Regions from separate parts of the Microbacterium plantarum genome, predicted to be linked through region 2. Evidence: predicted binding sites of a transcription regulator. Region 2 holds the regulator's gene; the other holds the start of a gene.
What was found. Region 2 encodes LexA, which represses DNA repair genes until DNA is damaged. Its sites were predicted from a motif close to TCGAACANNTGTTCGA; they were not measured.

Region 1 (7,385 bases), 360 kb from region 2:
GGTGGCATCGCGCTGCAGACCGTGGTGCTGGTGATCCTCGACTTGTTCGGCAAGCGCGGTCGCGGGGTCAGGCCGCTGACCTATCGCGCCGCATCCCTCGTCCTCGTGCTCGAAGCCGTGATCGTGGTCGCCGTGCTCGCGGTCGTGATGGCGGGGAGCCAGCTTCCCAGCGACCTCGTCGTCGCACGTGTCACCCCCGATGTCGTGCTCATCGCGGCGCTGTGGCTCGCCGGGCTCTTCCTCGTGCAGCGCGCCGGCAAGCACCTCCCCTGGCACGAGAACGGCACGTCGCCGGGTGCGAGTGAACACACCCCGGGCCACCGGCGCGCCAAGCCGCGGCATCCGCATCATTCGATGAGCACCGGGGCGGTCGTCGCGATCTTCGCGGTCTCCGCGCTCGCGACGCTCGGAGCCGGTGTCGTGCTGGAGCGGGTCGGCGACGCCATCGCCGACGAGATCGGCCTGTCGGGTGTGCTGTTCGGCGCGACCATCCTCGCGCTCGCGACCGCGCTGCCGGAAATCTCCACGGGGCTGCAGGCCATCCGTCAGGGCGACGACAATCTCGCGATGAGCGACATCTTCGGCGGCAATGCGTTCCTGCCCGTGCTGTTCCTCGTGGCCACCCTGATCTCGGGCCAGGCGGTGCTGCCGCAGGCGAATGGAGCCGACATCTACCTCACCGCGCTGGCCGCGCTGCTGACGCTCGTCTACGTCATCGGACTCATCTTCCGGCCCGCGAAGCGGATCGCCGGGATGGGTGTCGACTCGCTGACCGTGCTCGTTCTCTACGGCGCGGGGATCGCGGGGCTCTTCGCCGTCGCCGCGTGACCGACCGCGACGCGCGGGCGACTCAGACCTCGTCGGAGCGCGGCGACCGCACCGACCATCCGACCCGCCGCAGCGCATCGGCCAACCGCGCGGCCTCCGTCGCCGCGACATCCCAGGACACGTCCGAGCAGACGTCGACGGCGAGCGGCGGCGGGTCGGCGAACTTCGGGATCTGCACCTCGGCCCACACGTCCCGGCCCAGCCCGACGCGCGGGAAGGCCGTACCCGCATTCTCGATCGCCCCGTCCGATACGAAGGCGATCGTCTCGAGGGCATCGGGCTTGGCGATCGGCAGGTCGACGACGAGCGTGACCACGAAGGGTCCGCTGGCGGTGTCTCGGCCGTGGGCGTGCACGCGCTCATCCTGACAGACCCGCGGCACTGCGGAGGCCGAAAACCGGATGTCGTCGAGGTGCCGGCTCAGCGTTTCCGATGATTACGAAAAGATAACGGGAAAACCCTTGCTCGTCGTTACCTCGCCGTTATAGAGTGCTCGCACGGTAGCTGTTTTGCTGTGGCAGCCACCGGCATGTGATTGCAGGAAACTCTTGGTGCAAAGGGACGAGGGTCCGACCGAATGCCTCTTCGGTCGGACCCTCAACTGTCTTCCGGCCGCGAGAGCCGACCGCGCGCGACGACCGCGCGCGACGACCGCGCGTGACGACCGCGCGTGACGACGCGTCAGGCGCCGCCACCACCGCCTCCGCCGCCTCCCCCGCCGGCAGACCCGCCCCCGCTCGACCCGCCCGCGGTCGACGACGACGACGATGCCGCCGACGACAGCGTGCCGATACCTGCCGCGAACGATGACGCATCGAACGCCGCCGTTCCCACGTACCACCCCGGCGTCGCGATGCCCGCGTCGCCGTAGAGCGCCGTCAGGTGCGCAGCCCACTCCTTCTCGCGGCCGAACAGCACGGCGTACGGCAGCAGTCGCTCGTAGATCCGGAGCGTCTCCCGGGGGTCGTCCGTTGCGACCGGCTCGCGCTCAGCGCCGGTCGGCGACTGCAGCATCCGGATGCGGTCGGCTTCGGCCCACCGGATGAAGAGGTCCAGCCCGCGCAGGTGGTCGCGGATCTCCGCCCCCGTGTCCGACAGCGGCTCACCGGCGACCGCGAAGACGACCACCAGGAACGACGCCGTCGCCAGAACGATGCCGACGATGGGCAGTGCGGGGTGGACGTGAGCGTTCAGCGCGAGCGCACCGAACAGGATGACCAGACCCGCCGCGATGGCCCATGCGGCGACGGGCCAGCCACGCACTCCCGCCGGCACAGGCTTGTACATGCCGCGACCGCGGAGACTGTCTTTGGCCATCTTCAGCGCCCGCTGGGTCTCGGTGGACAGCCGGGTGTCGGAGGAGCCGAAGCGGTAGACCTCGCCACGACGGTGATGCGGGAACATGCCGCGCAGGAGTCTGCGCCCGTTCTCATCTGCGGCCCGAGGGTCGACGAGCTCCGCCTGCAGCTTCGCACGTCCCCAGCGGCTCTTCCCATCGTCGACGATGCGGATGGCGCCCACCAGCGCCAGCTCGAGGACCTCGGCGGGAATCGCCTTCGACGTCTTCTGCAACAGCACCGCCGCGTCGATCGCATCGATGCGGCGCGGTGGCGCGTACTCGGCGATGACCGTCGGGCGCCCGGGCTCGTCGCGGAGGTACCGCCGGCGATTGCGCAGCGCCCAGCCGGTGGCGCCGGCGAGCAGCGCCGTCGACCCGGACTGGAGCCATCCGAGCGGCGACGCTAGGAACCCGGTGTCGTACACCTCGAACGTGCCCTCCTCGAACCCGACGGCGAAAGTGAGCGTCTCGTGCGGCGCGAGGTCGGTCGCCGAGGCGGCGATCGCGGTTCCGTCCGGTGAGGCGACGATCTCGGGACACGGCGTGGTGCTGTCCTGCTCGCCGACATAGCAGGCCTGCCGGCCGGCGAGGGCGTCCGCGATAGCGGGGTCGACCCGCAAGGTGGCCGTCACCTGCCGGAACGGCTGATTCCAGTCGGTGCCGTTGACGTCCCAGTAGAACTCGAGCCCGGTGTCCGGGAAGTCCCACACGACATTCTCGAGGTCGTAGGTGAAGACGAAGGTGTTCGGCCCGTGCAGGTACTCGGGCCCGCGCGTCAGGATGCCGAGGGTGCCGTCCTCGCTGTCGGTCTCGACGGGACGGGCATCGCCGTTCTCGTCGGTGACCGAGATGAGTTCCGGATGCAGCGGCTGCCCGTTGTAGGTCTCGGGCAGAAGGCGGCGCATGCCCCGGTTCTGATCGGACTGGGGGAAATCGGCGACGAAGGTCTCGACGACCCGCATCCTGGCCATGCCGTCCTCGTCGCGGCTGAGGGTGTAGTCCACGGCGAGCGAATCGAAGACGAAGGCGTCGAGATCGGCGGATTCGTCGGCGGATGCCGCGGCAGGGACCGCCAGCCCGAAAAGGCCCGTGATCAGCACGAGGACCACGATCGCGAGTGCCGCCCGGGTGCGACGCATCATGCCGACCAGCTTAGGCGGGCAGTAAAGTTGTCGCCATGAACGATCGTCGTCGCGCCGTTGCCGCGTGGGAGAGCCTCTTCCGCGCGCAGCACGAGATCTTCGACGACATCAGCAATGACTTCGCCGGCGATGAGCTGACCCAGGCCGAGTACGACGTGCTCCTGACGGTCGCGCGAGGCACGGGCCATCGCGCTCGCCTGCGAGACGTCACCGCGAACATGCTCATCAGCCAGCCGAGCGTCTCGCGCCTGGTCGATCGGATGGTCGCGCGCGGCCTCATCACCAAGTGCGGCGACCCGACGGATGGCCGCGGCGCAATGCTCACGGCGACGCCGGAGGGGCTGTCGGCGTTTCGTCGACTCGCCGCCGCCCACGGCCGCTCCATCGCCGAACGGATGTCGGTGCTGTCGACCGAAGAGCTCGAGCAGCTCGAGCAGCTGACGACGAAGCTGCGACGTCTGTCCTGACGACCGCGCGGAGCGGAGTTGCGGGTCGCGCGGCGTCTCGCGATGTCGATTCCTCCCCCGGCGGGACGGTGCCCTGACTTTCGATAACCGAACATGTGTTCGACTCGAATGTCGTACCCCGCTGTCACAATGGGAACATGACGGCGAGTGACGGGGGAAGCGAGGCGCGACGCGACGAGGTCACGCCGTCGCAAGCGCTCGCTTTTGCGAGGTACGCGGAGGCCCTTGACCTCTCTCACGCCGCTGACATCGCTCGCACCCGGGCGCTGGCCGACCTGGGTCACGCCGCCCTGCACGACGCGCGCCGCGACGGGGTGCGGGGTATGGCGTCGGACATGGAGTTGCGTTCAGTCGCGGCCGAAGCGGCCGGGATGGCGCGGTTGACGGATCGGCGGCTGCAGGGTGAGATCGACCATGCGATGACCGTCATCGACGACTATCCCGCGGTGTTCGAGGCGTGGGTGCAGCGGCGGATCGAACGTGGCCACGTGAATGTGGTCGTGCGGGTCGGTGCGGGGCTTCCGAATGAGGTGCGGGATTCGTTCGCGGAAGCCGCGATCGCGGTGTGCGAGCGGGACGTGCCGTCGCGGGTGCGGGGTGCGCTGGATGCGTTGGCAGCCCGGCTTCACCCGCAGACGTTCACCGACCGGCACAAGACCGCGGCGGCGGAGCGGTGCGTACGGGTGTTCCACGGGTCGGATGGGATGTCGAATCTCGTCGCGAACCTTCCGACGGTCATCGCCGCCGGGATGCTCGACCGGCTGACGCAGATGGGGCAGTCCGTGAAGGACGCCCGGGCGGAGGGCGACGGGGCGGAAGGTGCCGGGGCGGATGCCGCTGGGTCGGGTAAGCCCGCCGACACGAGGACGATGGATCAGCTGCGCGCCGACATCCTCGGCGACCTGGTGCTCGGCGGGGCGCCGGTCGTTGACCCGACGTATGGGATCGACCGGGCTGGTGGGCTCGGGGCGATCCGCGCGCGGGTTCAGGTGGCGGTCACCGCCGAGACGTTGATGGGGCGTGACGAGAACCCGGCCGAAGCCGTCGGGGGCGCGCTGATCGATGCGGATACGGCACGCGAGCTCGCCGGGCAGGTCAGCGAGTGGGACCGGCTCTTCATCGACCCCGTCACCCGCACCCCGGTCGAGATCGACACCTACCGGCCCACGGCGTCGATGAAGAAGCTCCTGATGGCGCGCGACCAGCACTGCCGGTTCCCCGGATGCCGCAGAGCCGCGATCCGCTGCGAGCTCGACCACACGATCGATCACGCCCTCGGCGGGCACACCCACATCTTCAACCTCGCCCACCTCTGCCAACGACACCACTCGATGAAGCAATTCACGAAGTGGGAGGTCAGGCAGGTCGGCGGCGGGGTCCTGGAATGGACCTCACCCCTCGGCCGGGTCTACCGCGAAGACGTACCCATACCGGCCGTCTGCTTCACCATCGCCACCACGGACCCGCCACCGGATGCGACACGCGGCGGACCACCGCCGGACGAACCGCCACCCTTCTGAGTGCTGCAGCCACGCAGTCGGGCGCGCGCATCGCGCGCCTTCGAATCGGTCGCGGGCGCTGGGGGATATACGCGAAAGGGCGGCCGCCGCCCCCGAAAGAGCTGCGGCCGCCCGTCGTGCGAACGCGGATCTGCGCGATCAGTTCTCGATCGGCACCACCGGCGCGGCTGCGTCGGTCGTGACCTCGACCTTGCGCGGCTTGGCCTTCTCGCTGACCGGGATGGTCACAGTCAGGACGCCGTTGTTGTAGGTCGCGGCGATGCCTTCCGTGTCGACGCCCTGGCCGAGGTTCAGCTGACGCAGGAAGCTCGCGGCTTCACGCTCGCGCGTGATCCACTTCACTCCGTCACCGCTCGCGAGCGTGCGCTCGGCGCGGATGGTCAGCAGCTGGCCGTCGACGTCGATGTCGACCGAGCCCGGGTCGATGCCCGGCAGGTCGGCGGTCATCACGTAGTGGTCGCCGTCACGGTAGAGGTCCATCGGCATGCGACGGGGGCCGCGGCGCGTGTCGAAGAGGCTCGAGGCGATGCGGTCGAGGTCGCGGAACGGGTCATAAGTAGCCATCGATCTTTCCCTTCTCTGATGCTTCGTGTTGAGATCTGAAAGTTGAGCCGTCTCGGCTCAACTGCATCCAGATTAGCACTCTCCCCCATCGAGTGCCAAGGGTTCTCGCACAGCGAACAGCGCCCCGAAGACGGGGCGCGGGAGGGCCTCTCAGCACTCGACGACGTTCACGGCGAGACCGCCCTCGCTCGTCTCCTTGTACTTGTGCGACATGTCGATCCCGGTCTGGCGCATCGTCTCGACGACGGCATCCAGCGACACGTAATGCTGCCCGTCACCCCGCAACGCGAGTCGCGCCGCGGTGACCGCCGTCGACGCCGCGATCGCGTTGCGCTCGATGCACGGGATCTGCACGAGGCCACCGACCGGGTCGCACGTGAGCCCGAGGTGGTGCTCCATCGCGATCTCCGCCGCATTCTCGATCTGCGCGCTGTTGCCGCCCATGACCGCCGTCAGGCCTCCCGCAGCCATTGCGCACGCAGATCCGACCTCGGCCTGGCAGCCGCCCTCCGCACCCGAGATGGACGCGTTCGCCTTGAACAGCGACCCCAGCGCCGTCGCGGTCAACAGGAACCGCCTGATGCCGCGGCGCCGATCCAGATCCTCCGACGCGAGCCGCGACTTCGCCGCGAACCGCCACCAGTACATAGCCACCGCCGGAAGGATTCCTGCGGCACCGTTGGTGGGCGCGGTGACCACGCGTCCACCCGACGCGTTCTCCTCGTTGACGGCGAGCGCGAAAGCACCGAGCCACTCCCCCGGCAGCTCACGCCCACCCGCCGCCTCCGCCTGTTCGAGCTGCGCCCGCATCGCCCCCGCCCGGCGCCGCACGCGCAGCATCCCCGGCAAGGTGCCGTCGGCTCGAAGCCCCGCCTCGACGCACCCCGCCATGGCATCCCAGATCGCGTCGAGGCCGGCAGCGACCTCGGCCTCCGGCCGGAGTGCCTCCTCGTTGCGGCGCGCGAGGCCGGCGATGCTCATCTGCTCGCGCTCGCACAGCTCGAGCAGCTCCGCCGCGGTGCTGAAGCGGTACGGCCAGGCGACAGCGCCCGAACCTCCGCGCCGTCCGCCCGCCTCGGCGGCTTCGCCTGCGCGTCGGATGAAGCCGCCCCCGACCGAGAGATACGTTTCCGACGCGACGAGATCGCCCGCGGCGTCCCACGCGCTCAGGGTCATCGCGTTGGGATGCTCCGGAAGCCGCGTCCGCGGTTCGAAGGTCACGTCGCTCCGCGAGAACGGCACCGCGTGCCACCCCGCGAGCACCAGGGGCGACCCGTCGACCCATTCGGTCCACGCGCCGCGAACCACGTCGGGATCGACGGTCTCGGGCGCATGACCCTGTAGCCCTGCGACCACGGCGTCGGGCGTGCCGTGCCCGATCCCGGTCGCTCCGAGCGACCCGTACAGCACGCAGCCGACCCGTGCGACCTCGGGAAGCCGCCCCGCGGCCTCCAGCCTGACGACGAAAGCACGGGCAGCACGCAACGGGCCGACCGTGTGGGAGCTCGAGGGTCCTACACCGATG
Region 2 (7,385 bases):
GTCACGTCGGTGACGACGTATCGGCTGCAGCCGGCGTCTTCGAGACGCTCGAGGACGTCCCACAGGTCGCCGCCGTCGCGGGTCCAGCCCCGGGCGGCGAGCGTCGTGCCGCGGACATCGAGTCCGACCGCGATCGCGTCGCCGTAGCGGCCGATGACATCGGCGGCCCACTCGGGGTTCTCGAGCGCGGCAGTGCCCAGGTTGATGCGCGTCGCACCGCTCTCGAGCGCGGCCTCGAGCGTCGCATCGTCGCGGATGCCGCCCGACAGCTCGATCTGCACACCCTTGACCTGCTTGATGACCTTGCGGAGCACGGCGGTGTTGTTGCCCCGGCCGAAGGCCGCGTCGAGGTCGACGAGATGGATCCACTGCGCACCCTGCTTGGCCCAGGCGAGCGCCGCGTCGACGGGGTCGCCGTAGGTCGTCTCGCTGCCGGCCTCGCCCTGGGTCAGGCGCACGGCCTTCCCGTCGGCGACGTCGACGGCGGGCAGGAGGATCAGTTCGGGGGTGGACGCGAAGTCGTTCATCACATTCCAGGGGTGGGTCGGGATGCACGCTCGTCCACGCGAGCGCACCAGAGGGAGACTAGTGGCGCGGTAGGGCACCGATCCAATTGGCGAGGAGACGGATGCCGGCGGCCCCCGACTTCTCGGGGTGGAACTGCGTCGCCGAGAGCGGCCCGTTCTCGACGGCCGCGAGGAAGGGCGCGCCGTAGTCGCACCAGGTCAGCACGGGCTCGGCGAAGGGCTTCATGACCTCGAGGCTCCAGTCCTGGGCACCGTACGAGTGCACGAAGTAGAAGCGCTCGTCCTCCAGACCGTTGAACAGCGTCGACCCTGCGCCCGCGCGCACGGTGTTCCAGCCCATGTGGGGCAGCACGGGTGCCTGCAGCTCGGTGACGGTGCCCGGCCACTGCCCGAGGCCCTCGGTGTCATCGCCGCGCTCGACGCCGTTGCCAAACATGATCTGCATGCCGACGCAGATGCCCAGCACCGGGCGCCCCCCGGCCAGGCGCCGCTCGATGATCTCGTCGCCGCGGCTCTCGCGCAGGGCGGCCATGACCGCACTGAACGCACCGACGCCGGGAACCAGAAGACCGTCCGCATCGCGGATGAGACCACGATCGGACGTCAGTCGGGCGTCCGCACCCGCGGCGGAGAGGGCCTTGACGGCCGAGTGGATGTTGCCCGAGCCATAATCGAGGACGGCGACGAGCGGCGCGCGTCCGGTCGTGTCACCCTCGGTCATAGGGCGCCCTTCGTGCTGGGGATGCCGTGCACGAGCGGATCGAGCGCCTTGGCCTGCCGGAAGGCACGGGCGAAGGCCTTGTACTCCGCCTCGGCGATGTGGTGCGGGTCGCGTCCGCCGAGCACGCGGACGTGCATCGTCAGGCCCGCGTTGAACGCGATCGCCTCGAACGTGTGCCGCACGAGCGACCCCGTGAAGTGCCCGCCGATGAGGTGGTACTCGTATCCCTCGGGCTCTCCCGTGTGCACGAGGTAGGGACGCCCGGAGATGTCGACGACAGCCTGCGCGAGCGCCTCGTCGAGGGGCACGAGCGCATCGCCGTAGCGGGATATGCCCGACTTGTCGCCCAGCGCAGAGCGCAGCGCCTGCCCGAGCACGATCGCCACATCCTCGACCGTGTGGTGCGCGTCGATGTGCGTGTCGCCCGTCGCGCGTACAGTCAGGTCGGTGAGCGAGTGCTTCGCGAACGCCGTCAGCAGATGATCGAAGAACGGCACGGTCGTCTCGATCGTGCTGATCCCGGTCCCGTCGAGGTCGAGCTCGAGTTCGACACTCGACTCGCTCGTGGCACGACGGATGCTGGCCGTTCGGGGGCTGGTCATGCCTCCGAGTCTATCGACGCCAGTGCTTCGAGGAACGCGGTCGTCTCGTCTTCCGTACCGGCACTGACGCGCAGGCTGTGCGGGATGCCGACGTCGCGGACGAGGATGCCGCGATCGTAGAGCGCCTGCCAGGTGGCGCGCGGGTCGTCGACCCCGTCGAACAGGACGAAGTTCGTCCAGCTCTCGTAGGCGTGGTACCCGAGGGCATCGAGCGTCGCCGACATCCGATCGCGCTGCGCGACGATCTCGTCCACCATCCGGAGCATCGTCGACGAGTGCGACAGCGCGGCTGTCGCGGCCGCCTGCGTGAGGGCGCTGAGGTGGTACGGCAGGCGGACAAGACGCAGAGCGTCGATGAGGGTCGCGTCGGCGGCGAGATAGCCGACGCGCGCACCGGCGAAGGCGAACGCCTTGCTCATCGTGCGCGAGACGACCAGGCGCTCCCGCTCGCCGAGCAGCGTCAGCGCGGAGGGGCTCTCGCGCGGCGCGAACTCCTGATAGGCCTCGTCGACGATCACGATTCCGTCGGTGGCGTCGTACACCGCCTCGATGACGTCGAGACCGAGCGGCGTGCCGGTCGGGTTGTTGGGCGCGCAGAGGAAGACGACGTCGGGGCGTAGTTCGGAGACTTGTGCCGCGGCGGAGGCCGGGTCGAGCGTGAAGTCGGGGCCGCGCGTGCCCGCGACGTACTGCGCGCCGGTGGCTCGCGTCAGCAGCGGGTACATCGAGTACGTGGGGCCGAAGCCCATGGCGGTGCGCCCCGGGCCGCCGAAGGCCTGGAGCAGGTGCTGCAGCACCTCGTTCGATCCGTTCGCGGCCCAGATGCGATCGGGGGTGAGGCCGTGACCGAGGTACTCGGCGAAGGACTCGCGGAGGTGCGTGAACTCGCGGTCGGGATAGCGGTTGACGTCGCGCAGGGCACGGGCGACGGCATCCAGGATGTCGTCTGCGACCTCTTCGGGAACGGGATGCGTGTTCTCGTTGACGTTCAGCGCGACCGGAAGCGGCGCCTGCGGGGCGCCGTACGGGGTGAGGCCTCGCAGATCGTCTCTGAGGGGCAGATCATCCAGACTCGGGCTCATCCCACCCATGCTAGGCCGCGTCCGAGTCCGGCGTGGCCGCACCCCAGCTTCTGCGCCGAAGACGGCGGGCTTCAGCTCGCGGCGTCGTACTCGGCGGGGATGGCGAGTGTCTGGCCTGCCTCGAGCTGACCAGAGCCGAGGGCGTTCAGCCGGATGATGGCGTCGACGACGTCACGGGGGTCGGCGGCCGGCGCCACCTCTTCAGCGATCGACCAGAGCGATTCGCCCGACATGACGGTCACCGTCGTGAACGACCCCTCGGGCGCGCCCGCCTCGTTGGACGCGAGTGCTCCCCCGCCGGAGAGCACGGCAGCGGTGACGGCGACGACGGCGGGAAGCGCGGCGATCGCTGCGATGACGCGGCGTCCACGGCGCGTCAGGCGCAGACGGGTGCGGGGGGCCGGTGCGAAGCGGGCATCGATCGTGGTCATGACATCTCCTCGGGAGCGGTAGGAAGATTCGCTCCCGCCTCTCGGCCGGGAGAGACGGGTGCGAACTTCGGTTCCGAACGTATCTTCGATATTGTGTGGTGTCAACCACCCACCGAAATCGGAGACCGATCGAAGAGACACGCGGAGCGTTCCGTGATGTCGCTGTCGGATCGGGCTACCTTTTCGACAGCGAGAGCCCACCATGAACCTCCGACATCGGGTCGGGGACGGGGCGCGACGACAGGAGACCGGCGGTATGAGCGAGAAGCCGCAGACGCGACGACGCAAGAATCTGAGCGATAAGCAGCTCGCGATCCTCGAGGTGATCCAGCACGCGATCGCCCGCAACGGCTACCCGCCGAGCATGCGCGAGATCGGCGACGCCGTCGGCCTCAAGTCGCTGTCGAGCGTCACCCACCAGCTGAACCAGCTCGAGCTGAGCGGATACCTCCGCCGCGACCCCGGCAAGACCCGCGCGATGGAGGTCCTCATCGACCTCCCCGGCACGGCCGGCGAGAACCCCGCCGACGCCGCGCCCGCCCTCGGCGACGCCGCCCTCGTGCCGCTCGTGGGCCGCATCGCGGCGGGCGTCCCGATCACCGCCGACCAGCAGGTCGAGGAGATCTTCCCCCTGCCGCGTCAGCTCGTCGGCAAGGGCGAGCTGTTCATGCTCAAGGTCGTCGGCGACTCCATGATCGACGCCGCCATCTGCGACGGCGACTGGGTCGTCGTGCGGGCACAGGCGACCGCCGACAACGGCGAGATCGTCGCGGCCATGCTCGACGGCGAGGCCACCGTCAAGACGCTCCGTCAGCGCGACGGCCACACCTGGCTCCTCCCCCGCAACTCGGCGTTCGAGCCGATCCTCGGCGATGACGCCACCATCCTCGGCAAGGTCGTCGCCGTCCTCCGCACGGTCTGACCTCGCCGCACCGACGGAACTGCGGGAGGGGATGCCGCGACTCGGCGGCATCCCCTCCCGTCGTCCGGCACGACCCGGATCCGCTCGCGTAGCGTGACGGTATGTCGCAGCAGCAACTCCCGTACGGTTCTTGGCCCTCCCCCCTGACCGCCTCGTGGGCCAGCGCGTCCTCGTTGCGCCTCGACGGCGCGCGCTTTGTCGGGGATGAGATCTGGTGGGGCGAATCCCTTCCCGATGAGGCCGGTCGCGTCGCCGTCATGCGCCGCCGCCGCGACGATTCTGTGGAGGTCGTCCTCCCCGCGCCCGGGAACGCGCGATCGCGTGTGCACGAGTATGGCGGCGGCGCCTGGACGGCGTCCGACGACGGCGAGCTGTTCTTCGTCGACAAGTCGGACCAGCGCATTCGACGCCTCCGCCCGGGCGGCGAGCCCGAGGCGCTCACCCCAGAGGAGAGCGGCACCCACTACGGCGGTCTCCGCTGGCAGCACGGCGCGCTTCTCGCGGTGCGCGAGCGCGAGCGCCCGGGGCGCACTCCCGAACGACACATCGTGCGGATCGACGGCGCGAGCAGCGATGAGAACGCCGCGAGCGGCGACGAAGCGGGAGTGACGGAGCTCGCCGGGGGCAGCGACTTTGTGGCTCAGCCGGCACTGTCACCCGACGGATCACAGCTCGCGTGGGTGGCGTGGGATCACCCGGACATGCCCTGGGACCGCACCCGCATCCGTGTCATCGAGCTCGACGCCCCGGATCGTGTCCGCGAGGTGGCCGGCGGCAGCACGGCCGCGCTGCAGCCGGAATGGACATCCGACGGCCAGCTGTTGCTGCTCGACGAGCCGACGGGGCGCTGGAACCTCCATCGCGTCGACCCCGCGACCGGCGCGGCACCCGTCGCGGTCTCCCCCGCCGACGCCGACACGGGTGGTGGCCTGTGGGTCCTCGGCACCCGGTGGTACGCGCCGCTCGACGACGGCCGCGTCGTGGCCGTCCGCACGCACGGCTCGGACCAGCTCGTGATCGTCGACCGCGACGGCGGCGCGATCCCTCTCCCCTTCCCCGCCACCGCTCGACTGCAGATCGAGGACGTCCGCGGCAGCCGCGCCCTCGTGAGCGGCGCCATGCCCGGGGCGAGCGGGCTCTGGCTGGTCGATCTCGACAGCGGCGAGACGACAGCGGTGCGCGGCGGTACCCCCGATATCGACGAGGCATGGATCCCCCATGCCCGTCAGATCACCACCGAGGGTCCCCACGGCCCGGTGCACGCCTTCGCCTATCCGCCGACGAACCCCGATGTCACGGCGCCGACCGACGAGCTGCCGCCGTACCTCGTCTGGGTGCACGGCGGGCCGACGTCGCACGTGGGCGGCACCGCCGACGCCAAGGCGGCCTACTTCACCAGCCGAGGCATCGGTGTGCTCGACGTGAACTACGGCGGGTCGACCGGGTACGGCCGGTCGTACCGTGAACGGCTGAAGGGCCAGTGGGGCGTCGTCGACGTCGATGACGTCGCGGCGGCGGCACGCGGCCTCGCCGCCGACGGACTCGCCGATGCGTCACGGCTCGCGATCGAGGGCGGGTCGGCCGGTGGCTGGACCGTGTTGGCGGCGCTCGTCGGCACGGACGTGTTCGGCGCGGGCGTCTCGCGCTACGGCGTCGGCGATGCCCGCGCCCTCGCGGCCGAGACCCACGACTTCGAGGCGCGCTACCTCGACGGCCTGATCGGTCCCCTTCCCGAAGCGGAGCACGTGTACATCGAGCGCTCGCCGCTGAGCCACGCCGAGGGGTTCCGCGTGCCGCTGCTGCTTCTCCAGGGCGACGAGGACGCGGTCGTGCCGCCGGCGCAGGCCGAGGCCATCCGCGACGCACTCGTCGCGCAGGGCGTGCCCCACGCCTATGTCCTGTACGCGGGCGAGGGGCACGGGTTCCGACGGACCGAGACGATCGTGAACGCTCTGGAGAGCGAGCTGGCGTTCCTCGGTCAGGTGTTCGGTTTCGACACGCCCGGCGTCGCGCCGATCGAGCTCGACTGAGCCCGGCGACCGCCTGGCGCTGATACGCCTGTCAGGCCGCGGATGCGGAAGGCCTCACCAGCACCGCCGAGCCTGCAGGTGTATCGCCGACCGCGGGCTCAGACGGCGTAGGGCGCGAGCTCAGCCGCGAGACGCTCGGAGACGTGCGCGTGCACGGCCGTGCCGTCCTCCTCGTGCGAGGTGGCGACGATGTGGCCGCTCTCGTGCACGGCCGAGATCAGGTCGCCACGGTCGTACGGCACGAGAGCGCGCACCTCCACCGCCGGCAGCGGCAGCGCATCCTCGATCGCGGCGCGCAACTCGTCGATGCCCTCACCCGTGCGCGACGACACGAAGTGGGCCGTCGGCTCGAGCCCGCGCAGCAGCAGCCGCGCATCGTCGTCGACGAGGTCGGCCTTGTTGAAGACGACGAGCTCGCGGGTGGCGCGAGCGCCCACGTCGCCCATCACGTCGCGGACGGTCGCGAGCTGCGCGGCGGGGTCGGGATGCGAGCCGTCGACGACGTGGACGATGACGTCCGCGCCCGAGACCTCCTCGAGCGTGGACCGGAACGCCTCGACGAGCTGGTGCGGGAGATTGCGGACGAAGCCGACGGTGTCGGTGAGCGTGAACACGCGCCCGTCGGCGGCCTCGGCCCGACGCACCGTGGCATCCAGCGTCGCGAACAGAGCGTTCTCGACCAGGACACCCGCGCTCGTCAGCCGGTTCAGCAGACTCGACTTGCCGGCGTTGGTGTAACCGGCGATCGCCACCGAGGGGATCGTGTTGCGCCGACGCTCGGCGCGCTTCGCCTCGCGCGACGGCGCGAACTCGCGGATCTGCTTGCGCAGCTGCGCCATGCGGGTGCGGATGCGGCGCCGATCGAGCTCGATCTTCGTCTCACCGGGACCGCGCGAGCCCATGCCCGCACCGCCCGCGCCGACCTGGCCACCGGCCTGGCGGCTCATCGACTCGCCCCATCCGCGCAGACGCGGCAGGAGGTACTCGAGCTGTGCGAGCTCGACCTGGGCCTTGCCCTCACGACTCTTGGCGTGCTGGCTGAAGATGTCGAGGATGACCGTGGTGCGGTC

Region 1: a site for LexA is predicted at 3,864-3,879, ahead of VC184_RS03180 (HNH endonuclease signature motif containing protein). Genes of this name have one in related genera too.

What each region holds. Positions count from the first base shown of each region.
Region 1 covers NZ_CP141117.1:671,672-679,056, reverse strand. Annotated here, with positions in the region: gene VC184_RS03200 (sodium:calcium antiporter) at 1-828, shown strand, start outside; gene VC184_RS03195 (hypothetical protein) at 851-1,183, opposite strand; gene VC184_RS03190 (DUF2207 domain-containing protein) at 1,510-3,309, opposite strand; gene VC184_RS03185 (MarR family winged helix-turn-helix transcriptional regulator) at 3,345-3,776, shown strand; gene VC184_RS03180 (HNH endonuclease signature motif containing protein) at 3,914-5,296, shown strand; gene VC184_RS03175 (Hsp20/alpha crystallin family protein) at 5,435-5,860, opposite strand; gene VC184_RS03170 (L-serine ammonia-lyase) at 6,011-7,385, opposite strand, start outside.
Region 2 covers NZ_CP141117.1:1,027,226-1,034,610, reverse strand. Annotated here, with positions in the region: gene priA (bifunctional 1-(5-phosphoribosyl)-5-((5-phosphoribosylamino)methylideneamino)imidazole-4-carboxamide isomerase/phosphoribosylanthranilate isomerase PriA) at 1-527, opposite strand, end outside; gene hisH (imidazole glycerol phosphate synthase subunit HisH) at 586-1,248, opposite strand; gene hisB (imidazoleglycerol-phosphate dehydratase HisB) at 1,245-1,850, opposite strand; gene VC184_RS04875 (histidinol-phosphate transaminase) at 1,847-2,932, opposite strand; gene VC184_RS04870 (LysM peptidoglycan-binding domain-containing protein) at 3,004-3,363, opposite strand; gene lexA (transcriptional repressor LexA) at 3,620-4,285, shown strand; gene VC184_RS04860 (prolyl oligopeptidase family serine peptidase) at 4,387-6,315, shown strand; gene hflX (GTPase HflX) at 6,414-7,385, opposite strand, start outside.